3 regions of the Alkalibacillus silvisoli genome follow, and region 2 is predicted to be linked to each of the others. Evidence: predicted binding sites of a transcription regulator. Region 2 holds the regulator's gene; each other region holds the start of a gene.
The links. The regulator LexA, encoded in region 2, represses DNA repair genes until DNA is damaged. The targets are predictions, from matches to a motif close to CGAACATATGTTCG.

Region 1 (9,981 bases), on a different contig from region 2:
TCCATATTGTAACGTTGTTTTTTCATTTCTTTTTCATCAATAACACCCTTTCTAATAATGATTGAAGGTGTTCCATCTAGAAGTACTCTTGCCTTATTACTTCTAAATGAAACCTCAGCAGTCAATCGTTGAATAATTAACAATACGAATATGGGTGTTAACAATAAAAAGAAGGATTCTTCCGTTTGTTCAATAGAAAGAACCCCAACCTCTGCCATCATGATAAATACTATTAAATCCATAATACTCAATTCACCAATCTCCCGTTTACCCATTAAACGAAAAACCGCATAAATTGCTAAATAAACACCTGTAGTGCGAACAACCAAGTTAATTAATTCTTCCATAATGTACATCTCCGTTGTCTTAATCGCTCTTATCATTCACTATATAGCTAAATTTATACGGTATTTAGTAGACTTTAGAAATAGCGGATTAACATATAAACAGTCGCAATTATGAGTGACACAACAACAATCAATAAACCATATAACATAAACCGGATAAATGGAATTTTCACACCATTTGTACTAGCAATACCTGCAACAACAACATTTGCTGAAGCTCCTAACAGTGTTCCATTCCCACCTAAACAAGCTCCAAGTGCCAGTGCCCACCACATTGGGTCTATTGCTGTCATGCCAAACTCTTCTAATTCAAAGAGAATCGGAATCATTGATGCGACATAAGGTATGTTGTCTAGAAAACCTGACAATAAACCAGCTGACCATAAAATAATAAAAGAAGACTTAACTTGATCACCTTCAGTTAATGTAATAAATGACATGGCGATTTGATCAATAATCCCTGTTTGTTCCAATCCACCAACTAATACGAACAACCCAATGAAGAAAAATAGTGTCGTCCATTCAACTTTCGCAAATACTGTTTCACAATCTGCATCCTTTTCAGATAAGAGCAGTAAGATTAATGCACCAGCTAAAGCTACAGTGGTTAACTCAACATGAATAAACCCGTGTAAAAGAAATCCAGCAATAGTTAAAAATAATATCGATAAAGACTGGTATAACAAGGGGGATTTTTTTAGTGCAGCATAAGGGTCAAGATTAATTGCCTCAGAAGAACGTTGTTGACTAGATTTAACTAATGAACGACCAAACATTAGAAGTAATAAAGCCATTGTAACAACAAATATAACAACCACTATAGGTGCTAAGTGAATGACAAATGACATAAATGTAAAATGCTCAACTGCTTGTCCAATCATAATATTAGGTGGATCCCCGATCATAGTTGCCGTGCCACCAACATTTGAGGTAATAATCACCATAACAATGTATGGAAATGGCGGTAAATTTAATTTCTTAATCATATGTAAAAGAACAGGAACGAATAACAGAACTGTCGTCACATTATCCAATAAAGCGGACCCAACTGCGGTGAAAACACCTACCCAGATAAACAAAGGAATAGGTCGTCCATCAACACGTTGAATCATCCACAGGGCAATAAATTCAAAAACACCAGTTCGTTGAGTGATTGTAATTAATACCATCATCGAAAATAATAGAACGATTGTACTCCAATCCACATAAGTTGATAATGCACTATCAATTGAGAAAATCCCTAATACTATTAAAATAGCTGAACCAGATAAAGCTACTAATGCTCGGTTAATTTTATCTAGCAATAAAAATATGTAGCTGATCGCGAAAACTATTATAGCAATCATTGCATCCATGTTCATTTCCCCTTTATTATACTGTCCTAATAAATAAATACGTCTTTTTCAGGAAAAACATGCATAGTTTTATATCAATGGGACAACAATGGACAGCTTTTAGATTGTAAATCCTTAAAACAATCCTATAAAAGCCAAAGGGGGACGTTTTTATGAACGAAAGACTAAAAGCTACTTTTTATGGTTTATCTGTTATTCTCGTATTAATGTTAGTAGCTAGTTTAGTTTTTGCACTGTTTATTAATTTCGATTGGATGTCAACTAGAACCTTGCAATGGGTGACATTTATTACGAGTATACTCATTATGATCACTGGTGGGGTTATTGCTGGACGGATGACGTTGTACAAGGGTTGGATGACAGGGGCGCTAGTCGGTGTCATTTATGTGTTTGGAATTATGCTTTATCAGTTTTTAGCTCATGATTCTTGGATTCAAAGCTATCAAATCCTTTACTTCTTAATCTTTATCGTAGCTACTACTACAGGAAGTATATTAGGGGTTAATATGCAAAGGAGAAGTGAAGGTTATTGAGTCTTTCTACCTTTATATACTAAAACTTTCTATCTATAAAAAACAGGTTGGCACATGCCAACCTGTTTTTGTTATGCTTTTTTCTCTCTAATTGAGGTACGATCGTATGTAAGTCTTTGACCATCATTGACCTCTAACACTACAGTACCTTCATCTAATGCGTGTACACTAGCGTGTAATCCACCGATCGTAATAATGTCATCACCTTTTTGTAGATTGTTTTGCATTTCAGTGACCTGTTTTTGACGCTTTTGTTGTGGGCGAATTAAAATAACCCAAAACAATAGAACAAATAATAAAATCGGCATTAACGTCACAATTAAATCCATAATGATTAGCCCCCTTTCTAAAAGTTTTTAGCATCAGGTTTATTAAAACCATATTGTTCAAAAAACTCATCACGAAAATCACCTAATCGATCTTCTCTGATGGCATTTCTCACTTGTCCCATTAATTTTACCAAAAAGTATAGGTTATGATAAGTAGTTAATCTTATTCCTAGTGTTTCATTTGCTTTAATTAAATGACGAATATAAGCTTTCGTATAATTTCGACACGTATAGCAATCACAATTCTCATCAATCGGGGTGAAGTCTCTAGCGAATTTCGCATTACGGACAACTAGGCGACCGTTTGATGTCATACAAGTACCGTTTCTAGCGACTCGTGTAGGTAACACACAGTCAAACATATCAACTCCTCGCACCGCACCGTCAACTAATGAATCAGGTGAACCAACTCCCATTAAATATCTAGGTTTTTCATCTGGTAATAAAGGGGTTGTATAGTCTAACACACGATTCATGACATCTTTAGGTTCACCAACTGATAAGCCACCAATTGCATACCCAGGAAAATCTAAGCTAGTTAGATCTTTAGCACTTTGCTTACGTAATTCTTCATATTCGCCACCTTGCACAATGCCGAATAACCCTTGTTCCTCCGGTTTTTGGTGCGCTTTTAAGCAACGCTCCGCCCACCGGCTTGTCCTTTCTACAGAAGCTTTCATATAATCATATGTTGCAGGGTATGGTGGACATTCATCAAAAGCCATCATAATATCAGAACCTAATGAATTTTGGATGTGCATGGCTTTTTCCGGTGATAAAAACAGCTTAGCACCACTAATATGATTTCTGAAATGAACTCCTTCTTCTTCAATTTGACGCATATCGCTTAAACTAAAGACTTGAAACCCGCCAGAATCAGTTAAAATAGATCCATCCCAATTCATAAACTGGTGTAATCCACCCGCCTCTTCTACTATATCTTCACCAGGGCGTAACCATAAATGATACGTATTTGAAAGGATAATATTTGCACCGATCTCTTTTAACTCTTCAGGTGCCATCGTCTTAACAGTCGCTAGTGTCCCTACAGGCATAAACACTGGTGTTTCAAATGAGCCATGAGGCGTATGAACCTTTCCTAGTCGAGCTCCTGTTTGTTTACATGTTTTAATCAGTTCATATGTGATTGCCATAACAATTCTCCTACTTTTATAGTATTAACATCGCATCGCCAAAACTAAAAAAGCGATAACGCTGTTCTATTGCTTGTTGATAAGCTGACATTATTAAATTTTGGGTTGCAAAAGCACTGACAAGCATGATTAATGTTGATTTCGGTAAATGGAAATTCGTAATTAAACCGTCAACTGCCCTAAATTGATAAGGGGGATATATAAATATATCTGTCCACCCAGAAGTCGGATGAAACTCACCATAATCCCGCATAACCGTTTCCAATGTTCTAATCGATGTTGTGCCTACTGCGATGATTCTACCACCTTGTTGACGCGTTTGAGTTAGAAGTTCAGCCGTTTCCTCTGATAAATGATAATGTTCCGCATGCATATCATGTTCTTCTAATTGGTCAACTTGAACTGGTCTAAACGTCCCTAAACCAACATGCAAAGTCAGAAAACCAATCTCTACTCCTTTAGACTTAATTTGTTTCAATAGATCTTCAGTAAAATGTAGCCCTGCTGTTGGAGCAGCGGCTGATCCTGCTTCTTTTGCATATACAGTTTGATAACGGTCCCTATCATCTAATTGTTCTTTAATATAAGGCGGCAGAGGCATTTCACCTAATTCATTTAATACTTCTAGGAAAATCCCATCATAGCTAAATTCCACAATTTTACCACCTTGGTCTAAAGCTTCGACACAAGTAGCCCGTAATAAACCTTCACCAAAGGTTACAGTTGAACCTACCTTGAATTTCTTTGCGGGCTTAGCTAATACTTCATAGCGATCTTCTTCTACTTGATGTAACAATAACAGTTCTATTTTAGCACCTGTTTCTTCCTTTACACCTAATAGTCTAGCTGGCAATACTTTAGTATTATTTAAAACTATACAATCACCAGGATTTAAATAATCAATTACATTAGCAAATGCCTCATGAGAAACAGATTGCCTCTCACGGTCAATCACCATCATTTTAGAAGAAGCTCTTTCCTTTAATGGTGTTTGAGCAATTAACTCTTCTGGTAACTCAAAGTCAAAGTCTTCTACTCTCATTGTTGTGACACTTCCCTCTATTTAAACCTACCAAATAACATGAATAGGACACTTAGTATAATACTAACTACAATTGAGGTTACGATTGGAAAATAAATCGTCGTATTACCTGTTTTAAACGTTATATCACCAGGTAATCTTCCAATCAGACTCCAAATGATGCCAATTATAATAAAAAGTACCCCTAATAAAATAAATAACTTTCCTATTCCAGTCAAGTTTCATGAACCTCCCGATTGAAATGTTCATACGCTTTATGTGTTGCCACTCGCCCTCTGGGTGTTCGTTGTACAAATCCTTGCTGTAATAAAAACGGCTCGTAGACATCTTCAATTGTTTGCGATTCTTCTCCAATCGTTGCTGATAATGTATCAAGCCCCACTGGCCCACCTTTAAACTGATCAATAATACTAATAAGATACTTATGATCAATATGATCCAAACCAGACGCGTCTACTTGTAACATATTTAGGGCTTTCTTAGCACTCTCGATTGTAATTACCGTCTCATGATTAACCTGCGAAAGATCTCGTACTCGTTTTAATAACCGGTTAGCAATTCGAGGTGTTCCTCTTGACCTAGATGCAATTTCAGATGCTGCTTCATCTTCAATTTCAAAATCAAATACCGAAGCAGTCCTTTCAATAATAGAACAGAGGTCATCTTCATTATAAAATTCTAATCGACTTAATACACCAAAGCGGTCTCTTAATGGAGCTGATAATAACCCCGCACGTGTTGTAGCCCCAACTAACGTGAATGGAGGCAAATCAAGCCTTACTGAGCGGGCTGCATCTCCTTGACCAATCACTATATCTAATACGAAGTCTTCCATTGCAGGATATAAAATTTCCTCTACTGAACGGGGAAGCCTGTGAATTTCATCAATAAATAAAACATCACCTGCTTCTAAGGAAGAAAGAATTGCAGCTAAATCACCTGCTCGTTCAATAGCTGGCCCTGAAGTTGTTCGAAATTGAACCCCCATTTCTTCAGCAATAATAGAAGCCAAAGTCGTTTTACCTAATCCTGGGGGGCCATATAGTAACACATGGTCTAATGGCTCTTCACGCATTTTCGCAGCTTCTATAAAAACTTTTAAATTTTCTTTTGTCTTTTCTTGGCCAATATATTGAGCTAAATTTGATGGACGTAAACTTTGCTCTACTTTAGAGTCTTCCCATTGTTCCTCACTTGAAACCATACGTTCTTCCATTTAAGATCACCCTTAACGCATTAATAGTTGAAGACCATGTTTAACAAGGTCATCGGTTGAAGTTGATGGTTGTGCTTTCAGTTTTGGTCCAATTTTATCGATTTCTCGTTTCGTATAACCTAAAGCCAATAAAGCCTCAACCGCTTCATCATATATATGATGGTCATTCGCTGTTACTTCATGTTCAATTGTAAAGACGTCATCTGTTTGAACTTGCATCCACTGATCGACTTTACCTTTTAAGTCTAAAATCATCTGACGTGCAGTTTTCTTCCCTACTCCTGGGAACTTTGTTAAATAAGCGTCATTTTCTTGTTCAATTGCTAAAGCGAAATCTTGTACTGCAGTCTGACTCACAATGCTTAAAGCGTTTTTAGGACCAATTCCAGAAACGTTTAATAATTTTTTAAATAGATCTTTTTCCTCGTTATGCTTAAAACCATATAACATTTGTATATCTTCTCTGACATAGAAATATGTAAATACCTTTAACTCTTGATTTAATTTAGATTGGAACCTTAATGGGTTGGGACACCATATTTCATATCCTATCCCTGAAACATCAATAACTATAAAATCTTCGTTTACTAATTTAAGTTCACCTTCTATATATGCGTACATATTGCTCCCCCTAATTGTATGAACAAACGTTCTCTTTAAATAGTTTAACATGTCTTTTACAAATCGTCCTTAATTTATAGAAGTCAAATTGAAAAACCCCCTCATTTTCTGAGGAGGGTTTGGGTCAGTCACATACTTATTGCATGTTATGGTGAACTTCTTGAACATCATCAAGGTCTTCTAACATATCAATTAGCTGTTCCATATTTTCTTTGTGGCCTTCGTCTATAGGTGTATAATTATCAGCCACCATTGTTAATTCACTAGCTTCCAACTGGTATTGCTCTTTTAAAGTATTTCTTACTGCCTCAAAACCTTCAGGCTCAGTAAATAGTTCAAAAACGTCTTCATTTGACTCAATCTCTTCACAGCCTGATTCAATTGCTTCTAACATAAACTCTTCCTCATCAGAATCAATATTAGATTGCTCAATTACAATATAACCTTTACGTTGGAACATAAATGAGACACAACCATTTTCCCCTAAATTACCGTTATTTTTACTAAAAGCATGACGAATCTCTGCTGCTGTACGGTTTTTATTATCAGTTAGTACATCAACCATAACAGCTACGCCACCAGGTCCATAACCTTCATAAGTAAATTCTTCATAATTCTCGCCATCTAAATTACCTGTAGCTTTATTAATGGCACGATCAATATTATCATTTGGCATATTATTTGATTTTGCTTTATCAATAGCTAGCCTTAATGAAGCATTCGTCTCTAAGTCCGCGCCACCTTGCCTTGCTGCTACATATATTTCTTTAGCTAATTTCATAAATAACTTTCCACGTTTAGCATCCTTAGCGTTCTTTTTATGTCTAATATTGTGCCATTTAGAATGACCCGCCATGTTATCCCCCTCCCTTTTAGCTTACTTGATTAAGTCATATACTTTATAGATTTTACCGTTTTCTAAAGAATCTTGGCTCTTCACTAATGATTGTAATAAATCAGCGACTTCCTTAGGGCTTCTTAGTTGACCTTCATCTTTTAATTGTTTAAAGGAAACAACATCTTTAAAGTCTTTTGCATCAGCTTCTCTAATCTCACCTTGCATATCTGTATCCATCACACCTGGGCTAAAAGCAACATGAATGTCTCTTGATCCTAATTCTTGGGCTTCTAAAGCAGCCGTTTCAGTATATTTGTTAACAGCTGACTTTGTCGAGCTATAAACATTCCATCCATAGATCGCTTTTTCAGCTGCGCCAGATGTCACATTAATCACCGTTAAACGCTCAGCTCCACTATTTGCCTTCATTGTATTAACGAGTAACATGGGTGCTGTTAAATTTAATGATACATGCCTTGCGATTTCATGATTTTCCAAGTGACCAACCGTTCCTATAGGTGTTACCATGCCGGCATTATTTACAATTAAAAGTTCCTCTACAGGATGCTTTTGTAATACTTTAACAATTTCATGAGCCGTGTCACTTAATGACTCCAAATCACTTAAGTCACAAGAGAAATGAAAGTAGGATTTGCGGTTGTCATTAGCATAATTTTTAAAATCGTTTGTCTTTCGTTTACGTGAGACGGTAATGACGTGGTGCTCATTAGATAATAAATTTTTTGCGACTTCTTCTCCCAAACCTCTAGATGCACCAGTTACAATTGCAAATTTCATTAGACAATCCCCCAGTTTATGTATTTGAACAGGAGTTTGACATGCTCCTGTTCAACGTTTTATTTAATATTTTCGGTCTTCAATTCTATTGTGAAACTCACGATCGACATATACTGTGACGTCTGTTCTACCTGTAACATTCTCAACAACTTCAGTCACACTCTCAATCGCTTCTGGTTCTGATGTTCTTGTTTTTAAATTAACGGCTACATAAATATGATCATCTTGATAAGAAATACCAGCTTGACGAATCTCATCTAATTGCATAATGCGATAATATAACTGTCGTTCCTGTTCAATTCTGTCTGAAGCTTCTTCTGAAACATGTGGACGAGAGTCTGAATTATCTAGGGTATCATCAACATCTCTTCTTTTAAAGTATTCATATGGGTTCTCATACATATTTAACCGGATCTGCTCTTCATCTGTCAACTTCTGATCTTGTTGCATTTGTGTAGATTGTTGACTATTAGTTACACTGTCTTGATCTGAGTCGACCTTGCTTGGGTTAACATACGTACAAGCTGATAATATAAAGACCAATGTAGCCATTAAGGTTAGCTGTTTGAACATGGAAAACACCTCCGTTTCATTAGTTTGAAATGAGAGGTGTTAGTTCATGCATCTATTCAAGTGTGAAATGATGGAAATCAGGTGGCGATTTCGGTAAAGCACGTTTATGTGCTGTTCTTTGATGCATACTTTCAATAATTTCTGCATCCTCATCACTTACTGTTTCACCATTTAAAAAAGCATCAATTGAATTATACGATACACCCATTTCTTCTTCATCGGTTTGACCATGCCATAATCCAGCACTCGGAGCTTTCTTAATAATTTGTTCTGGAACACCTAATGTTCTTGCTAATTCACGAACTTCTGACTTGGTATAGTGTAATAATGGGGCTAAATCAACGCCACCATCACCATATTTTGTGAAGTAGCCTGTATACCATTCAGCTTGATTATCAGTTCCTACGACTAAATAATTGTAATTCGTTGCAATCGTATATAAAGTACTCATCCTTAAGCGAGCACGTAAATTAGCGTCTGCTAATTGCTGCTTGTCCTCGTTCCATTCACCGTTTTTTTCTATTTGTTGTTTGATATTATTAAATAAAGCATCATGTTGGTCAGTTAAGTTAATTGTTAAGTGGTTAATACCAGACCCTTCAACGACCAACTCGGCATCTTCTGCATCAGCCTCAGTACTTTTACAAGGCATTATGACACCTAAAGAATCGTCTTTAAATGCCCTTTTAATTAAATAAGCTACAACTGTTGAATCAATGCCGCCACTTAACCCGACGACTAAACCATTTGTTTTTGATTCTTTAACTGTCTCTTTTAACCACTGCGTTAATTGCTTGATATGTTGATCCATCTACAAGCTCCTTTAATCCCTAAAGTTTATACTTATTTTATCATAAAGGAAAGAAGAATAAAATTAAGTCGCAAATGAGTACATTTACGACTTAATTTGTTTAATAATAATAATTCATATAACCATAATTCATTGGTGCCGCTTTACATCCACACCCATTACGATAAGATGAATAATACAAGCGGTTGTAAGTGTTTTGCTCTGTAATTGCATATGGGTCAAAATATTGAATGGGCTCATAAGTAACTTGTGACCATGAGTCTTCGAATGAATTAGGCGTATAATTATAATTAGTTGCTTCAACTAATTCATCATAAGAAGTTTCATTATAAGGAACTATTTGTTTATCGAAATACTCATCTTC
Region 2 (9,981 bases):
AAATAAAACCCGAACGAAATTATAATTTCGTTCGGGTTTTATGTATTAATGCTTAGTTTTGTCTCAGCTTTTTATTTTATGTTAACTTTCCTTACATCAGTTGACAGCTAACGTTACATACCATATAATTAATGACATATTAGGAGGTGTTGGTTATGACAAATCGCGATCGTAAAGCCTTACCCTTATTTCCGATTAGCGTTGTAACAGAATTAACTGAGTTAACTGCTCGCCAAGTTCGTTACTATGAGGAGAAAGATCTCGTTATGCCTGTCCGATCAAAAGGAAATCGGCGGTTATTTTCCTTTTATGATGTTGATCGTTTATTAGAGATCAAGGAATTAATCGATCAAGGCGTTAACTTAGCCGGCATCAAACAAGTATTAAAAGTCAAAACTGAACAACAAGAGAAGGTATCACATAAAGAAGAAGCTCAAGAAGTAAAAGAAGACTTATCAGAAAAACAACTTCACAAAATGCTTCGACGCGAACTGATGGAATCAGGTTACTTAAACAGCTCATCTATCGTTAAAGGAGAGCTTTCAAGGTTCTACCATTAATGATCATAAATTTTTAGGAGGAATTATTTTGCCAAAGTTCACTAAAGAAGAAATTTACAAACGTATTGAGGAAGAAAATGTTAGATTCATCCGACTACAGTTTACCGATCTTTTAGGAACAATCAAAAACGTTGAAATCCCACTTAGCCAGCTCAATAAAGCATTAGATAACCAAATGATGTTTGATGGTTCTTCAATTGAAGGGTTCGTTCGTATTGAAGAATCTGATATGTTATTACACCCAGACCTAGAGTCATTTGTAGTGTTTCCATGGACTTCAGAAAAAGGTAAAGTAGCCCGTTTTATTTGTGATATTTACAATCCAGATGGAACACCATTTGAAGGGTGCCCTCGTTATAACTTGAAGCGTAACTTAGAGCGAATGGAGAAGTTAGGCTTTACTGACTTTAACATCGGAACAGAACCTGAGTTTTTCTTATTCAAGTTAGATGAGCGTGGCGAACCAACTATGGAGCTCAATGATAAAGGTGGCTATTTTGACCTAGCTCCAACAGACCTAGGTGAGAATTGCCGCCGCGACATTGTATTAGAATTAGAGGAAATGGGCTTTGAAATCGAAGCATCTCACCACGAAGTAGCACCTGGTCAGCATGAGATTGACTTTAAATATTCTGATGCCATTAAGCATTGTGATGATATTCAAACTTTCAAACTTGTCGTAAAAACGATTGCCCGTAAACACGGCTTACACGCAACGTTCATGCCAAAGCCATTATTCGGCGTAAACGGTTCTGGAATGCACGCTAATATGTCATTATTCTCAAATGGTGTTAATGCATTCTTTGATGAAAAAGCCGATGAACAATTAAGTGAAGTAGCACATCAGTTTACAGCTGGTATTATTAAGCATGCTGTGAATTTCACAGCCGTAACAAACCCAACTGTTAACTCATATAAACGTTTAGTTCCTGGTTATGAAGCGCCTTGTTATGTCGCTTGGTCTGGTCAAAACCGTAGCCCATTAGTACGTGTCCCTTCTTCAAGAGGATTAAGTACACGTATTGAGGTGCGCAGTGTTGACCCAGCAGCTAACCCATACATGGCAATGTCTGTCATGCTTGCTGCTGGACTAGATGGAATTGAGAATGAATTAACCGCTCCAGAACCAGTTGATCGTAATATTTATGTCATGGACAAAGAAGAACGTGAAGCAAATGGCGTCCAAGACTTACCAGCAACTTTATATGATGCATTACAACACCTTAAAAAAGATGACGTGATTAAAGAAGCATTAGGTGAACACTTATTAGAACACTTCCTAGAAGCAAAAGAAATCGAATGGGACATGTTCAGAACGCAAGTACACCCGTGGGAGCGCGAGCAGTATTTAAGCTCTTATTAAAATGTTTAACCCCTTGAACCTCAATGGTTTAAGGGGTTTTGTGATTTATTGATAACCTCTCAAAATTAATGGCTCTACAATATTTGTTGGGGTAGAGACACATTTTAATTTTTTCGTAATAGGGTCGTGATACCTTATCCGATACTCCCATTTACCATTGTGTTTTCGGTAGTTTATAGCCATTAATCAAACCTCCTTAATTTGTTACTAAAGATTTCTCGTAACAGTGCTTGTACAGCGCTCCTGTCACATAGCAATCATCAAGAGCATTGTGAGAGTCGTAGTGATTTAAGTCGAGATAACTTTTTAATGTTTCTAGTTTATGGTTTTCAGAATCGAGGATATTTTTCCGTGCTAATGATAAAGTGCAAATGACACGAAAACGTTTATAGTCCATGTTATGTAAGTTCATGTTGTGAAGTAAAAATTTCATATCGAAAGGTGCATTATGGGCTATGACTGTATCATTACCAATGAATGAAACTAATTCAGGCAACACTTCTTCTATTAACGGGGCGTCTTTTACATCGTCGTCAGTTAAACCTGTTATCTTTTTAATCCGTGGTGATAATTTCTTTTGTGGGTTGACGTTCGTGGTGTATCGGTCGGTTATTTCATGATTACGGTATTTGACCGCCGCAACTTGGATGACTTTTGCCTCTTTTGCTTTAAAGCCAGATGTTTCAAAGTCTAGTACTGTGTAATCTTCCGATAGCTTCCTCGCTTTGGTGTATTTTAAATGCTCTGGTTTTTCATTAGCTCTATGTCTTTTAGGTTGATGGCGTGTAGTTTCGAATCTAATAGACATTTCAGGGGCTTTTGTTCCTTTGTATGAGTTTCTCTTTTGATTCTCTGCTTCTTTTAACCTCTTCTTTATGAGAGTAAATGCTTTGACAAAACAAAAGATAGAAAAGGCAAATAACAGCAGGATAAAAATAAGTTCCATGACAACTCCTCCTATTTTAGTATTTTCATAAAATCATCTTCTGTAACAATCTCTATGTCCAATCCCTCTGTAGAATATTTCTCTGCTTTTTTCATTTTGCTGCTCTTTTTACCCCCTTTAAACCTTGAGTAATCCTGGACCCCTATAACAAGATAATTCGTGTTTTTGTTACGTTGTTTTCACAACTTCCTCCATGATCAACAACTTTTTGCATCGCACCTCTTCTAACCATAGATTCTAAAGTTCCAGTAAAAACAAAAGAGCTGTTAAAACATAAATGATCCTCATCGAACCCTGATAATTCTGTTGTTATATCTGTAGCGTTTAGGCTTTTACCCCCACTGTGAGCTCGGTGTTTTCGTTTTTTAGAGAATGGCTTATAAGTGTTATCTAACTTCAGTTGACAGATTCGATAATCATGGTTTAACGCTAAAGAATAAATGTCGTCTTGATCATGTAGCATCTTTAGTATCTTATAAAGGGAGGAGTTCATTAAAGTAAGCGTTGATTGAATTTTTCGCCTATCAATACGCTCTTTATCGCCTTTAAAGTAAAGCTTGATTAGATATGTCACTTCCTTCCTAATTATGCAATTCGACAGGAAAGAGGAAATTCCTATAAAGGAGGATAAAAAAACAATGGAACAATTAACAGAAAAAATGTTTAAAGGGGACCAGTTAAGGATTATTGAGAAGGACAGTGAACCTTGGTTCGTTGCCAAAGATGTTTGCAACATACTGGGGTTAACAAAAGTAAATCGATCATTGGAAAGGTTAAGCGACAAACAAAAGGGTCTTCATACTATGAGCACCCCTGGTGGAATGCAAGAAATGAATGTGATCAATGAAGCTGGTCTTTACAAATTAGTATTCACTTCTCGTAAAGAAGAAGCGGCAAAGTTTACAGATTGGATTGCAGAAGATGTGGTTCCATCTATAAGAAAAACAGGATCTTTTAACGGAATTGATAACCTCATATCATGGATCGCATGGTTAAATCATTGGCTTATCAAATGAATTAGAGACGACTAATCAAAAAGTTGACAGCATTACATACATCATGAAGCTTAATCCTAAAGACTGGCGACAAGAAGTTAATAAAATCATTAAGAAGATCACGTTAGAAACAACTGGTAAGGACTTTAAAGATATACGTAATGAAAGCTATAAAGCATTAGAGTCACCTGGTAGATGTGACTTGAACATTCGGTTAAAAATTTGAAGCGGAACATGACTTATGAAGGAGCTTCAAAGAGCAAAGTACAAAAAGCTAACAAAATGGACGTTATTCAATCGGACAAGAGTTTAACTGAAATCTATTTATCTATCATCAAAGAAATGGCGATTAAGTATGATGTGAGCATTGGTGATGCTTCGTGATAACGTAGCAGAACTTCTTCAGTCCAATTTAGGGAGGGGCAATATTACTCATATTTTCCTCCTTTGATTATTAATAGGTTTATAGTAAAAGAAGCGGCTTGCAATGAGGCTAAGCATTCATTTAATCGAGGGAGGTTGATTAATATTCATAAACATCTGGCAAGAGGACAAATATTGAAAAAAGATTATGCTAGTTCAAACGCCAAAACAATTATTCTAGTTTTTGCATTAGCTAATATTGTAGAAAAATAATAGGAAATGGAGAGGTTCATGATGACTAGGATTTATATCGATGCAGGTCATGGTGGTAACGACTCTGGAGCAGTTGGTAATGGGTTAATGGAGAAAGATTTAACACTAGATATCGCTTTAAAAACAAGAGATATTTTAAACAATGAGTATGAAGGTCATGAAATTATGATGTCAAGAACAACAGATGTCACAAAGTCGTTATCTGCTAGAACAAATGAAGCAAATAATTGGGGAGCTGATTATTTCTTATCCATTCACGTTAATGCAGGTGGAGGTACAGGTTTTGAGTCGTTTATTTACAATGGTTCAACCTTACCTGATACACCAAGTTTACGTAATATCCTACACGATACTATTATGATTCATGTAGACTGGTTTGACCGAGGTAAGAAATCAGCAAACTTCCATGTTTTAAGAGAATCGAACACGTCAGCATCATTAACTGAAAATGGATTTATCGACAATGCAGCTGATGCTGAAAAGTTAAAATCAGATGATTATTTGAATCGTATTGCAAGAGGACACGCTGAAGGATTAGCGGAAGCTTTTCATTTAGATAGAAAAGACGGTGGAAATGGTGTATATTACCGTGTTATTGCAGGTTCGTTTACTTCAAGAAGGAATGCTGAAAACTTACTAGATAGTTTAAGTGAATATGGTTACGATGGCTTTATAGGCATATTCACTCATAATGATCAAACTTTTTACCGTGTGATTGTTGGTTCATTCCAAACTAGAGAGAATGCTAAGAATCGTGTAGATGAGCTTAAAGCTGATGGGTTTGATGCTTTTATTGCTGTTTATGAATATTAATTAACAATAGAATATAAAAATATGTGATCATTTGTTCTAAAGGTCTAACGAAATAATGGAACTCTATCCTATAGTCAAAGATTTGGCTTAGGGTATTTTTTTGGTTTATTTAACCATTTTAAACAACCTTGTTATTTTTCTTCTTTTTGTGGTATAATACGAACAAATGTTCTTTTTAAATGGAAGGGCTGATTGATATGAACCACATGTTGCAAAAGTCGTTAAGTAACAGATGTAAACTTGAGATGGTTTATATAGATTCGAAAAACAATATGACGCAGCGCACCGTACGTATTGTGAAGATCTACGATGACCGAATGCTCGGCTTTTGTTACCTGAAAAAGAAGGTAAGGTCATTTAAAAAAGAAAATATTTTAGCGATTTATCCTGTTCAACAAAATCACTTTGAAATGGAGGCTTAATAAATGCATCATGATCGCGGAAGTGTTAAATGGGCATCACTTATGCTCCCTGAACACGTCGAAGCTCTACAACATATCTGGCAAGAAAGTGAACGTGAACAACCGCCAACACTTGATGAACAACAATTAGAAGAACACCTTTTTTATTTATCTCAAGCCTACGAAGAACAATTAACAGTTAAAATTAATTACTTTAAAAACAGACAATATAAAGAAGTAACGGGGAACGTAATGTATTGGAGTCATGAGCAGCAATCTATTCGTTTACAAACCGATCATGATGATGAGCGTGAATGGATCAAATTAAAACATATTAAACAAATAACATTATAAAAGGAGTGAATTAAATGGACTACACTCCTTACCCAAGACACGATGTTCTCTGTATTGACATGCGTTCGTTTTATGCGAGTGTTGAATGTATGAAAAGAGGGCTCGATCCACACACTGCATTACTCGCTGTCGTTGGAGATCCAAATCGTAGCGGAAGTATTGTATTAGCAGCTTCTCCTGCTTTAAAAAGAAAGCATGGTATTAGTAATGTCAGCCGTTACTTTGAGCTTCCAAATGATGCGAATTTAATTATTGCAAGTGCACATATGGGAAACTACTTATCCATTTCACTTGAGATCACCAAGCTAATGATGCGCTTTGTACCAAAGGAAGCGATTCATATTTATTCGGTTGATGAATTGTGGTTAACTATCGATGGCTTAGAGCGTTTATACGGTTCTGTAAAGCAAATTGCTAAAAAAGTTCAAGCCAGCATTCGCGAACAATTTGGTATTGAATCTGTAATTGGGATTGGTGATAATAAATTTTTAGCTAAAGTTGTCATGGATATTCATGCTAAAAAAGCTTCTGATGGCATTAGTGAATGTCGGTATGAAAATGTGAGTGATTTATTGTGGCCAATCCCAGTTGAAAAAATATGGGGGATCGGCTCGCGAATGAAACACCATTTAAACCGAATGGGTATTAGAACCTTAGGGGATTTAGCGCGTTATTCAAAACCCTATTTAAAAAAGCGTTTCGGTGTGATAGGAGAACAATTATACTGGCACGCTTGGGGGATTGATTTAAGCCCTGTTATTGGAAACTTCACAAAAATGGAACAAAAAGGCTATGGGCACGGGGTTACACTTTTACGTGACTATACAAAAGGTGAGATTAATGCTTGCTTATTAGATTTATGCGAAGAAGCATGCCAAAGAGCAAGGAAAGATGGGAAAGAAGGAAGGACGATCCACCTTTCCATTGGGTATTCAAGTGAACATGGAACAGGATTTAGCCGATCAACTTCTATTGATACTCCAACAAATGATACATGGGAGATGTATCAAGTGTGTTTACAACTCTTCCAGCAATTTTATACAGAAAAATGCCATATTCGTAAAGCTTCAGTCACACTAACGAATTTAGAAGATGAGGTAGGAACTCAGTTAAGTCTTTTTGACCAACGAGTACAACAAAAGCAACTCGCCTACGCTGTTGACCACATACGAGAACGATTCGGTTCAACGGCCATTCTAAGAGCTAGTAGCTATACACCTGGCGGGATTGCGGTCGACCGTGGCAAGAAAATTGGCGGGCATTATGAATGAAAAAAGATTGTCCCTTCAAGGTAGAAGGAACAATCTTTTTTTAATGAATATCACGATATAGACCGATTACTTTGCCTAAAACAGTTACGTGGTCTAAAACAATCGGCTCCATTGTAGAGTTTTCAGGTTCTAAACGATACTGATTAGCATCTTTAAAGAAGCGTTTAACAGTGGCTTCGTCTTCATCAGTCATAGCGACTACAATATCTCCATTTGAAGCAGTAGACTGCTTTCTTACGATCACTAAATCTTGGTCTAAAATGCCAGCTTCAACCATACTATCTCCTTCAATAGATAAGACAAAAACATCTTCTTCAATAGCGGAGAATGTATTAGGAACTGGTATATATTCCTCAACATTTTCAACCGCTGTAATCGGTTCACCAGCTGTTACTTTACCAATTAATGGCGCATACATAGCAGTACGCTCGTGAACAGTTTGATTATCCTCATACGTAATTTCGATCGCACGTGGTTTCGTAGGATCACGACGAATATAGCCTTTTTCCTCAAGACGAGATAAATGGCCGTGAACAGTCGAGCTAGAAGCTAATCCAACCGCTTCAGCTATTTCCCGAACTGATGGTGGATATCCTTTCGCTTTAACCTCACCAATAATGAATTCATAGATTTCTTTTTGTCTCTTTGATAATTTTGTCACTCTTCTCACCTCATGGAATTAATAACCTTTATAAATATTATAGCAAGAATTGCCACAAAAAACAAACGTTCGTTCGTATTTCAAACACGATTCTTGTTTTTCTACTACATAGATTATAGAATATAGTTTGGACTTAGCGTATAAGGGTATTTTATATAGTGGGTATTTAAATATTTGTACTAAGTTGTTGTATTATGATGAACGAAGGATCTGACCCTCTCTCGGCAGATTTTTATCTCCTTCTGTTAGAGAGTCTAGGCAACCTTAAAGCACCCACAATAACAACAACGAGCTTTAACAAAACCAACAGTATAGAATTTAAAGGAGTTTTAAAATGCTATCGCAAGACAAAATTGACCGTATTAATGAACTGGCAAACAAAAAGAAAACAAAAAGTTTAACGAAAAAAGAGGAAAAAGAGCAAAAAGATTTAAGAGAAGAATACTTAGCTTCATTTCGTAACTCATTCAAAAACCAACTACACTCAATGAAGGTTGTTGACCCAGAAGGAGAAGATGTAACACCACAAAAACTTAAAGATGAACAAGAAAAAAATAAAAAACATTAAATAAACATCAATATTCATTGTCGGTTTTTGTTAAAATAGAAACGAGTTTAATTAAAGCCTGAAATATTAACAATGACAAGTGGAAGTTGAAGGGAGATTTATTCAATGAATAAAACAACAGAAGAACTATCTATTAATACCATTCGAACACTTACAATCGATGCGGTAGAAAAAGCTAACTCTGGTCACCCAGGCATGCCGATGGGTGCTGCGCCAATGGCTTACACACTTTGGTCTAAAGTGATGAACCATAACCCTAGTAATTCCTCATGGTTTAACCGTGATCGCTTTGTACTTTCAGCAGGTCATGGATCAATGCTTTTATATGCTTTATTACACTTATCTGGCTATAATGTTAGTCTTGATGACATTAAAAACTTCCGTCAATGGGGATCTAATACACCTGGACACCCAGAATTCGGACATACAGATGGTGTAGAGGCGACAACTGGACCATTAGGCCAAGGCTTAGCAATGGCAACTGGTAAGGCTATGGCAGAACGCTTCTTAGCATCAAAATATAATACTGATGACTATCAGCTAGTTGACCATTATACTTACTCTATTTGTGGTGATGGTGACTTGATGGAAGGTGTATCACAGGAATCAGCATCTTTAGCAGGTCACTTAAAACTTGGAAAGCTAATTGTATTATATGACTCTAATGATATTTCATTAGATGGTGATTTAAACCGTTCATTTTCTGAAAGTATAGAGGATCGTTATAAGTCATACGGTTGGCAAGTCATCCGTATTGAAGATGGAAATGATACTGCAGCAATCGAACGTGCTTTAGAGGAAGCAAAAGCTAATACTGAACAGCCAACGATGATTGAAGTTAAAACAGTTATTGGTTATGGTTCACCAAACAAATCAGGTAAAGCAGATTCTCATGGTGCACCACTTGGTGAAGATGAGCTTAAATTAGCTAAAGAACACTACGGTTGGGATTATGAAGACGATTTCTTCATTCCAGAAGAAGTTAAAGAAGACTTTAAGACTAAAGTACAACAACGTGGTGAAGCAACTGAAAACAAGTGGAAAGAACTTTTCGCTCAATATAAAGAAGCTAATCCTGAATTAGCAGATGAATTCGAAAAAGCAATCAATGGGGAATTACCTGTTGAATGGAACGCTGATTTACCAACATATGACGAGCATTCTAAAGCATTAGCAACACGCGCTGCTTCTGGTGAGGTTCTAAATGCAATCGCTCATAATCTCCCAAACTTAATTGGCGGAAGTGCAGACTTAGCCGGTTCAAATAAAACGACACTTAAAGGCGAAGACGATTTCAAACCGACTGATTACAGTGGAAGAAACGTTTGGTTTGGAGTACGTGAATTTGCCATGGCCTCTGCTTTAAATGGTATGTCACTTCACGGTGGAGTTAAAGTGTTCGGTGGTACGTTC
Region 3 (9,981 bases), on a different contig from region 2:
CTCACGCAATGCTTCTAAAGATTCGTCTGTTGCTTCCTGCCCTAAAATCATTAACGCCGGATCACCAGGTAGGACATTAACTAGTGAGAACACGATAATACTAACGAAAAATAATATAACGATCATTAAGCCTGCACGGCGAAGTAGAAATGAGAGCACCTTCACCCCTCCTGATTGTCTAAATTAGTGTAAAGCAAGGTGCTGCAATTGGCTGCAGCACCTTACCAACTTTTATTCAAGTGTTAAATCTGCCGGTCGAATTAATCCGTCTGGTACGTGATTGAACCCTTGAACGTTGTCTTTCATCGGTTTATAGTCATTTTCGTGATATAAGAAAATGTAAGGCGTTTCATCCCATAGAATCTCTGCTGCTTCGTGGTACATCTCTTGTCTTTCACTTTGATCAACAGTTGTTCTAGCATCTATTAGCAATTCATCTAACTGTTCATTAGAACTTCCTGTAAAGTTATACGTTTCATCTGTGTGGAACCAGCTATATGCATTACCATCTGGGTCTACTCGACCACTCCATCCAAGTCGAGCTATATCAAAGTCACCTTCATACATACGGTCTAAAATAGCACCAAACTCAACTTGCTCAATTTCAACGTTAAACCCAACTTCATCTAGCATCGACTTTAACATTTCAGAAAGTTGTTGCTCTGCTGGTGATGGGCTAACAGTTAACGTGAATGATAAATCCTCAACCCCTGACTCTTCTAATAGCTCCTGTGCCTTTTCAACTTCACGATCAGGCACTTCTAAGTCTGGATTGTTTGCCCAACTTGACGGTGCAAATGGACTAACTGCTGGTTCAGCGCCATTATGAAAGACGACTTCAGTAATAGCTTCACGATCTACTGCATAATTCATAGCCTGTCTTACTTTTTGGTTATCAAATGGCTCTCGGTCTGTATTTAACATTAAACCTTGGAAGCCGATTCCATCTTCTTCAGACATATTGATTTCTGGATTCTCTTCTAGTTGCTCAAGGTCTTTGTGAGCCACGCGATTCACGATATCTAGATCACCTGATACTAAGTTTGTAATGCGCGTATCTTCGTTGGAAAACGCATGATACTCTAAGTACTGATAATCTGGTTGATCACCCCAGTAATCATCGTGACGCTCGAACTCTAAATGGCTTTGAGCTGTACGGTCAACGAACTGAAATGGTCCTGTACCAACGGGTTCGTTAGACAAATCAATTGACTCATCTTCAGCCGCTTCAGGCGAAACCATTTGACCTGCTCGGTGAGATAGTCCAGATAAGAAAGGAGCAAACGGTTCCTCTAGCTCAACGACAAATGTATACTCATCCTCTACTGACATTTCTTCAATTAACCTTAAGTCCGAAGCATTTGGCGAACCAAGATCTTCATCTAAAATTCGTTCAAAGTTATACTTTACTGCTTCAGCGTTAAAATCTGCTCCATCGTGGAAAGTGACACCTTCTTGTAAATAAAATGTATAAGTTAAACCATCCTCTGAGACATCCCAATCTTTAGCAAGTCCAGGGATAGGGTCTAAGTTTTCATCTACATTAATTAGCGTTTCATAAACAGCTTTGAAAATTTGACTCTCTACTTGTGCAGTGGATAAGTGAGGGTCTAACAACGGTGGATCATCATCTAAACCAACAACTAAAGTGTCTTCCGCATCGTTATTTGTTAAATCTTCTGGCTCTTCTTCTCCACCAGCTGCCTCATCATTTTGATCGTTACCACCACAAGCAGCTAGTACCATAAGTAAAGTTAATAATAGTGTTGTTAATAGCTTTTTAGAATACATTTGATCGTCCATATAAGTTCCTCCTAGGTTTTAATAAAGTCATAAGTCTGAAATAAAATCGCTAATGTCATTTTCCACACGTACCAACTCCTCTGAACTTTTGAAATAGTTAGATAATTTAAATTTAAAATCCATTTTACTTACTTAAACCACAAAGTCAATAACATTTTGATAGGTTTTTATATGTAATCGCTATCATTTTGTTGCTCATTTATGAAAACCCTTTCATATTGTTATTTTAGACCTAAGCATATTTGTCTATTAACCATTTACAAACAAAAGTTTAAGTGATAAACTTTTGTTATAATAAATTGATAGCGATTTCATTTATTGAAAGTGGAGGGTTCAAAAATGGAAAAAGAACAACAAATTTTAAATTTTATAAAATTAAACCCTTACATCTCACAACAAGAGTTAGCTGATGAAGTCGGTCTCTCGCGTCCAGCGGTTGCCAACTATATTAAGAGGTTAATTGCGTCTGGTGACATTAAAGGACGAGCCTATATTTTAAATGACCACAGTGGAGTTACATGCATTGGTGGAGCTAACGTTGACCGTAAGTCACATGCTTTGCAAGACGTTAGAATGGAGTCGTCTAACCCTGTTATAACTGACGAATCTCTTGGCGGTGTAGCAAGAAACGTCGCTGAAAACTTAGTCAGACTAGACTTAAAGCCGACTTTGGCTACTTTTGTAGGTCAAGATAAAGAAGGTGCTTGGTTAACGGAGTCAGCTTACAAAATCGGAATAGACACAAGCGAAGTTACTACCTTACCTCAAAGCCGTACAGGAACTTATACAGCGTTGATCGACCGAGATGGTGAACTCGTTGTATCTATGGCAGATATGGAGATTTACAACAAAGTATCTGAGCAGTTAATTGAGCAAAAATGGCAACAATACGCACGCTCTGATGTAATCTTTTTAGATACTAATATTTCTGAAAGTGCTATCCATGCAGTAATAAGACGTTCTAAAAGTAATCAGAAGCCATTATTTTTAGACCCTGTCTCCTCAATTAAAGCGAAAAAGCTACCTGAAGATTTATCAGGTGTGCACACGATTATTCCGAACAAGGAAGAAGCCGAGGAACTGTCAGGTATTACAATTAATAGTGCTAATGACTTGGGGAAAGCTTGCCATGAGTTACTGCGAAGAGGCGTTAAGCAAGTTGTCATCACTTTGGGTGAAGAGGGCATTTATTATTGTTCTAATGATGAAGAAGGTAGGGTTGAAGCTATTCGTACAGAAGTTGCTGACGTAACCGGAGCTGGTGATGCGTTCACTGCTGGTATTATTTATGGTTTTATAAATGGTCAGTCGTTGCAACAGGCTTGTCGTTTCGGACTAGCGTGCGCAACGTTAACACTTCAATCAAATCAGTCTTGTTCAGAAGACTTATCAACAGAGAAGATTAATACTTTATTAAAGGAGTTGTCGTAAATGGAACAATTTTTATCATACACAAAAGAAGTACAAGAGGCTTTACAAAATAAACAACCTGTCGTTGCTCTAGAATCAACGATTATCTCTCACGGGTTACCATACCCGCAAAACTTAGAAATGGCTCGTAAAGTTGAAGAAATAATCCGTGAACAAGGGGCAGTACCTGCTACGATCGGCATTATGGATGGCGAGATAAAAATCGGTTTAACAGAAGAAGAATTAAATGATTTTGCTACGAGTGAAAATGTTCATAAGGTGAGCCGTCGTGACTTCGCTCATGTTATTGCACAACGAGAGCTTGGGGCAACGACTGTTGCTGGGACGATGATTGCAGCTGAACTTGCAGGTATTAAAGTGTTTGCCACTGGTGGAATTGGTGGTGTCCATCGTGAAGGTGAAATCACTTGGGACGTTTCAGCAGACTTAACGGAATTAGCACAAACGAATGTCGCTGTCGTTTGCGCTGGTGCTAAGTCAATATTAGATATCGGTCGAACGTTAGAATATTTAGAGACGCATGGGGTTCCGGTTATTGGTTACAAAACAAACACATTCCCTTCATTCTATTCTCGAGTAAGTGAATTCGGTGTTGATTACCAAATCGATCAACCAGAAGCAGTTGCTAAGTCACTAAAAACTAAATGGGACTTAGGTCTTGAAGGTGGCGCTATAATTGCTAACCCAGTGCCTGAACACGCTGCATTAGACTATAATAAAATTGAAAATGTCATTCAAGAAGCGATCACAGAAGCGAAAAATAACAACATTACCGGTAAAGAAGTAACGCCGTTTATTTTAGATAAAGTGAAAAGTTTAACAGATGGCCAAAGCTTAGAAACGAACTTAGCTCTTGTTTATCATAACGCTGAAGTGGCTGGTTTAATCGCTAGTGCTTATCAAGAAAATTAATCAATCTTTCAATAATTTTATAAAACAAAAGTGAGTGAAAACCACATTAGGTTCACTCACTTTTGCATTTATAATTAATTATTGTACACTTAATGCTTCCCCATCTTCTGTCTCAAAGATAAACGATTTCCCTCTGAGATCTTCTTTGTTTACTTGTAAATACTGACGAGGCATTTCATAGTCTTCTGGGTCACGATAATCCTTAGGCTCATCGTGTATTCCAACAACAACACGAACAACATCATCATCTTCTAATACCATTCGTTGAGCACGCAAATCATAGCCTAAATATTCTTCATCCCCAATTTGATATAACAAGATATCATACTCATCAAAGTCAAACACATCTGTTACATCACTTGGATGGTCATCTTCTGTATATAACCAAACCCCTGCATTAGGTTGTCTTTCAGGTGAACCAAATGTAAACCAAACTCTTGTGAATTCTAATGTGTCTTCGATTTCAGAAGGTGCAACAGCTTGAGTTGAATTATCATCTTGATCTTTATCAGCTGTAGTTTCCTCTTCTTCATTCGTTTCTGAATCTATGTTGTCTTCATTTTCAGATACACCTTCACTTTCTTCTTGTGTATCTTCATCTGTTCCATCATCCGAGTCGCCTAGACAAGCTGTTAAAATAAATAAAAATAGGCAACTAAGTATTAAGTAAAACCATTTTTGTTTCCCCATATTAATCCCCACCTATTTATTTTTTCTATTAAAGAGTATACCACTGAACTTAATGTTGTAAATAGTTGGAAAGGCCTTTTTTTAACTGTATAGCAAAATAAACAAACGAATATCTTCCCTAGAAGATATTCGTTATTATGATCAGTGTACTTAATTATTTTCTGGATCTGGACTCCCAGGAGGTCTATACGCTGGCGGCACCTTTAGCCAACCGCGTTTTTTCATCATTTCTTTTGCACTAAATCCTAAAGAAAATTTATCTATTTGAAACTTTAAAAACATTAACCCTAAGTCTGTTCTTAAACATTGACTAGCTGAGGCTGCACACATATCCCCTGCATAAACGAAATTTATTGATAAAGTATTCATTAACTCTTCATCACTCATCCTCGCACCCACTGGTACACTTCTCGGATCTGATATGGGCTTATGAGCTGGTGATGAGGCTATTGGGATTCCTTCATTTCTCATAAGTGTCGTCATTTCTTTAATGTGTGAGTTTGCTACGTCATAAGCATCATTAATAAACTTTTTAACATCCTTATCCAATGTCATATTTAGCCCAACTTCTTCATAAGCAATAATACTTTCAACAAAAGCTAAGTATGTCCAACAAGCCATCGCTTCTCCAACATGAACAGGGCCTTTACTATTATCATTAAGTTCCTTTAACACTTTAACTGATGCTTCAATCCACTTACCATAACTACTTGCCAAAATATACACCCCCAAATTCTGTATTTATAGCTTGAGAATTTAGGGGTGATTTATTCGTTATTTTTATTTCAGACCACCACGCGCATCAACTGGCCAATTGTTTACCACTTCGTTTTCATTACAAACGACATACTCATGAAATAAGTTAGCTACTACGCAAGCATGGTTTGGGATGATTTCGACTGTATCATTAACTTCCAACTCACACTGTTCATCTATTGGAATGACACCATGCTCTTCAGACAGCCTTTCAATAACTAAACTTGGGTAACCAATGACATGACCAAACCCGACAACACTTTCGTTACCATGTGCTCCTTTTTCAAGTGACAATGATTTGCTTCCTGCATCAATCACTATACGATCAGAATGTTTAGCAACAACCGTGGCAAGTACAGTTAAAGCACAATCTTCAGGTTGAGCTACACCTAAACCAACTTGAACCATATCATAAAAGATCGCATTCCCTGGTCTAATTTCAGTTACACCCTTAACCTTACCTGCATCCATGAACGTTGGGGTAGCACCAACACTTCGATGCCGAATACGGATCCCTTCAACTTCACACGCTTTTGCACTCTTTACAACACTTTCTGCTTCATACTTGGCTATACTTTTCCGTTCTTCATTTGACTTAGCACCGTAAGAATGGCCAGCATGAGTATATAAACCAGTTAATTCAAGGCCTGGAAGTGCTGCTATATACTTGGCTAGGCTAACTGTCTCTTCACCTGGCTCGACACCACAACGGTTCAACCCAGAATTCACTTTAATCCATACTTCTAGCACTTCACCTTCAAATGTGTCACTTAAAGCTTTTGCGCCGACCTCAGAGTCAACGCTAGCAATTATATTAGCTCGTTTAGTTAACTCTTTTAAACGGTTTGCTTTTTGTTTATTAGTAATTGGATAGGCAATAAAAATATCTTCAATACCACCATCGATCATAACTTCAGCTTCATCCAGTTTAGCAACGGTTACCCCAACCGCTCCTTCTTCAACTTGCCTTTTAGCAATATGGACACTTTTATGTGTTTTAATGTGAGGGCGTAATGCAATGTGTTGTGATTGGGCAAAACCAACCATACTCATTAAGTTACGCTCCATTGTATCTTGTTGTATTAATAAACTTGGCGTATCTAAGTTCATCCTTCAATCACCTTTTCTGTTTATCTTTTAATAATCGGCAATACGACAGAAGATGGATACTGCTCCGAGTGGTAGACCGTTTGATTCGCCACTTTCACCTCAGTCGTTTTACCTAATTCATCTCCTGTATTTAAGTTGCAGTCATACTTCGGAAAAGCACTTGATGCGATTTCAATTCGGATTTGATGACCTTTTTTAAAGACGTGTGACGTATTCCAACAGTCGACTTCCACTTCGTAAACTTCACCTGGGGTCATTAGTTCAGGCTTGTCAGTGCCGTTACGGAAACGGCCGCGAACGAGCCCGTCTGTTAAACGTTGGGCAAAACCACTCGGCCTTACATCTAGTAATTTGACCGTAAAGTCAGTATCTTTCGCATCAGTTGATACGAATAAATTTGCTTTTACTGGCCCTGTCACCTCTAGATCGTCTTCTAATACGTCACTTGTATAAACTAGTACATCATCTCTTCTTTCAATTGAAGAGTAGTCATCTGGACCACCAATTTGGTGTGATACCATTTCAGTGATGAATGGTACCGGGTTGGCTGGGTCATAAGCGTACTGGTCATAATCCGCCTCACTCTTAGCTGGACCACTCGCACTTAAAACACCATCTCCAAAACGGCTATTTGCCTTGCCACCACTATGTAAGTAAAATTTGGTCCACTTCGTATTTGGTAGAGGCCACGTTTTTTCTTGTCTCCACTTATTTTCTCCCATTACGAAAATTTCGACGGGCTCCTTCTTAGTGAACCCTTGGTCAATTCCTTTTAAGTAGTAGTCAAAAAAGCTTCGCTGATAGTCATTCATATTAATTAGCGATTCTTCTCCAAAGTCTAGGTCACCTAGTTTGGTTGATTTGTTAAGTTGATGTGGCCAAGGACCCATTAACAAATGTTGATCAGACTTGCCTGCTTCAACCATGCCTTGGTAATTTAATGGCGTCCCGATTTGTTCATCATCATACCAACCTGAAATATTTAAGACTGGTACGTCAATTTCATCAAAACGGTGCTGATAAGCGATATGTTTCCAATAGTCATCAAAGTATGGATGCTCAATTTCTTCACGCCACTGCTCGGAATACCATCCTGTCGGTAAATCCATATCGACATAAGGTAACGTCCAGTAAACCTTTTGCCAATCAACTAAATTAATATTTTGCATAACACGACCTCGCGTCATATATAACCAACAAATATGCATCGGATTTGGTAATCCCGTTGGCCATTCAACAAAAGGATCTGACGGTGTTACTAGTGGAACCATCGCTTTAAGTGATGGAGGTTGCTCTAATGCGGTTAGCCACTGAATGCGTCCTAAGTATGAGCCTCCAAGAGTACCAACATTTCCGTCACACCACGTTTGGCTTGCGACCCATTCGATGACGTCATAACCGTCAACACCATCATTGCGGTAAGGGACGAACTCTCCTTCTGAATCTCCACGTCCTCTAACATCAACATTAATGACGTGATAGCCATGTTCAGCGAAGTACTCACCTTGCAAATGTTGCTGTTCTCGCGTTTTTCCATAAGGTGTTCTTACAACGATCGCTGGGTATACACCTTGTTCTTCTGGTTGATAATGATCTGCTGATAATAACACTTCGTCCCTTAAAGGGATCTTTATATCTCTTTTAACACGGTAACTCATCCAAACCCTCCTTATAAATTATATTTCGTTATTCGAATAAAATATCCTGCACAACTCTATTTGTTGGCAAGAAATATTTAACCTTTCATCAAACTTTCACATTGGAGGTTTAAGCTTAAGTTATAGGAGGGTGAAAATTGACAACGACGACTGCAATGATTCAGATCGCAATCATAATTGTGAGCTTTTTGTTAAGCTTTATTGTTTTTATGTTTATTAGCCCGTTAAATAAACAACTTAAAAAACAATACTTAGATGAAACCGTTTCTTTTATTATAAACATCGTTTTACTTATATGGCTTGGTAAAGTCGTGTTTAATCTTTCATTGATTTTAACTGACCCGATGGCTGTTTTAGCCTACCCGAGCGGGGCAAGAGAATTTTACTTTGGCATAACAGTAGCCGTTATAATTTTTATAGCAAAACATAAGAAAAAGGAAATTCGAATTATACCGTTTTTACACGCCTTTTTAACCATTTTCATATTCGCTTCATTTATTTACGAATTTATGGAACTTATTGTGCAAGGTCATACTTACTCGTTTAACTACTTAACTTTATTATTTATTGTTTTAATTACGTTTGTCATGATGAACTCTTTATCATTTGGGATTTCAAGTGGGGTTACTATTACGTTGTGGAGCTTGGGGCAACTTGCTTTAACAACAGTACAACCCTTTATAACCATTTTCTCTTATATGGTTTCCCCGTGGTTCATTATGATTGTGTTTATGGGCGGAATATCAATATTAATAACTAATATTAAGAAAGTTGGTGCAACATGATTGATGTAGCAGACCTAACAATATGGTTAGCTTTAGGCGCTGGAATGTTGTCGTTCTTATCTCCTTGTACTTTACCTCTTTTTCCAGCCTACCTTTCTTACATTACTGGGGTAAGTGTAAAAGAATTAGAAAACAACAAAGATATGAAAGTAAGGTCTAAATTACTTATTCACTCTGTTTTATTCCTATTCGGTGTATCGTTAATTTTTATCGGTTTAGGTGTTGGTGTATCTTTTATCGGACAATGGATTCAAAGCTTCCTAGCTGGCGAATCAGGTCAGTTTATTCAACGAATCGCTGGTATTTTCATTATCGTGATGGGACTTTTCGTAGGTGGATGGCTCAATATTAAAACGTTTATGAAGGAGAAGCGTTTTAACTTCGCGAGAAAGCCTGCCGGTTACTTAGGTACTGTCTTTGTTGGAATGGGGTTTGCCGCAGGGTGGACGCCATGTATTGGTCCAATTTTTGCAACAATCTTAGTTGCGGCAGCAAGTAACCCATCTCAAGGCGCTTTTTACACCATTTTTTACGTGATCGGTTTCGCTTTACCGTTCCTAATTCTAACGTTCTTTATCGGCAGAACGAGATGGATTGTAAAGTATAGCGGCATGATTATGAAAGTCGGTGGTGTCGTCATGATCATTATGGGGCTTCTTCTATTTACTGGCCAAATGACACGAATCTCGATCTTTTTATTAGAACTAATTGATGATACTTGGTTTTCAAATTTAGGTTAAACGAAAGGTGGAAAATATAATATGAAACGTCTTATTATTTTAGCCATCATTGTATTAATGTTTGGTTGGACGGTGTATGACCTTGTTATAAAAGAG

Region 1: ruvA (Holliday junction branch migration protein RuvA) is a predicted target of LexA. The motif match lies at 6,617-6,630, and genes of this name have one in related genera.
Region 3: ABDZ63_RS11010 (carbohydrate kinase) is a predicted target of LexA. The motif match lies at 2,064-2,077, and genes of this name have one in related genera.

What each region holds. Positions count from the first base shown of each region.
Region 1 covers NZ_BAAACZ010000009.1:168,968-178,948, reverse strand. Annotated here, with positions in the region: gene ABDZ63_RS05055 (DUF421 domain-containing protein) at 1-347, opposite strand, end outside; gene ABDZ63_RS05050 (ArsB/NhaD family transporter) at 422-1,741, opposite strand; gene ABDZ63_RS05045 (TIGR04086 family membrane protein) at 1,855-2,235, shown strand; gene yajC (preprotein translocase subunit YajC) at 2,307-2,564, opposite strand; gene tgt (tRNA guanosine(34) transglycosylase Tgt) at 2,582-3,718, opposite strand; gene queA (tRNA preQ1(34) S-adenosylmethionine ribosyltransferase-isomerase QueA) at 3,735-4,760, opposite strand; gene ABDZ63_RS05025 (DUF2905 domain-containing protein) at 4,778-4,978, opposite strand; gene ruvB (Holliday junction branch migration DNA helicase RuvB) at 4,975-5,976, opposite strand; gene ruvA (Holliday junction branch migration protein RuvA) at 5,989-6,597, opposite strand; gene ABDZ63_RS05010 (YebC/PmpR family DNA-binding transcriptional regulator) at 6,734-7,453, opposite strand; gene ABDZ63_RS05005 (SDR family NAD(P)-dependent oxidoreductase) at 7,475-8,233, opposite strand; gene ABDZ63_RS05000 (YhcN/YlaJ family sporulation lipoprotein) at 8,297-8,806, opposite strand; gene nadE (NAD(+) synthase) at 8,859-9,617, opposite strand; gene ABDZ63_RS04990 (LysM peptidoglycan-binding domain-containing protein) at 9,718-9,981, opposite strand, start outside.
Region 2 covers NZ_BAAACZ010000011.1:210,456-220,436, forward strand. Annotated here, with positions in the region: gene ABDZ63_RS08430 (MerR family transcriptional regulator) at 156-560, shown strand; gene glnA (type I glutamate--ammonia ligase) at 589-1,923, shown strand; gene ABDZ63_RS08440 (3'-5' exonuclease) at 2,120-2,869, opposite strand; gene ABDZ63_RS08445 (hypothetical protein) at 3,012-3,332, opposite strand; gene ABDZ63_RS08450 (BRO-N domain-containing protein) at 3,508-3,885, shown strand; gene ABDZ63_RS08455 (hypothetical protein) at 3,929-4,090, shown strand; gene ABDZ63_RS08460 (hypothetical protein) at 4,099-4,248, shown strand; gene ABDZ63_RS08465 (N-acetylmuramoyl-L-alanine amidase) at 4,522-5,313, shown strand; gene ABDZ63_RS08470 (hypothetical protein) at 5,493-5,735, shown strand; gene ABDZ63_RS08475 (YolD-like family protein) at 5,739-6,068, shown strand; gene ABDZ63_RS08480 (DNA polymerase IV) at 6,083-7,339, shown strand; gene lexA (transcriptional repressor LexA) at 7,380-8,000, opposite strand; gene ABDZ63_RS08490 (DUF896 domain-containing protein) at 8,335-8,568, shown strand; gene tkt (transketolase) at 8,674-9,981, shown strand, end outside.
Region 3 covers NZ_BAAACZ010000018.1:36,140-46,120, reverse strand. Annotated here, with positions in the region: gene ABDZ63_RS11020 (ABC transporter permease) at 1-159, opposite strand, end outside; gene ABDZ63_RS11015 (ABC transporter substrate-binding protein) at 232-1,803, opposite strand; gene ABDZ63_RS11010 (carbohydrate kinase) at 2,143-3,234, shown strand; gene ABDZ63_RS11005 (pseudouridine-5'-phosphate glycosidase) at 3,235-4,146, shown strand; gene ABDZ63_RS11000 (hypothetical protein) at 4,225-4,836, opposite strand; gene ABDZ63_RS10995 (DUF3231 family protein) at 4,987-5,553, opposite strand; gene ABDZ63_RS10990 (alanine racemase) at 5,617-6,702, opposite strand; gene ABDZ63_RS10985 (CocE/NonD family hydrolase) at 6,723-8,360, opposite strand; gene ABDZ63_RS10980 (hypothetical protein) at 8,498-9,145, shown strand; gene ABDZ63_RS10975 (cytochrome c biogenesis CcdA family protein) at 9,142-9,885, shown strand; gene ABDZ63_RS10970 (peroxiredoxin family protein) at 9,907-9,981, shown strand, end outside.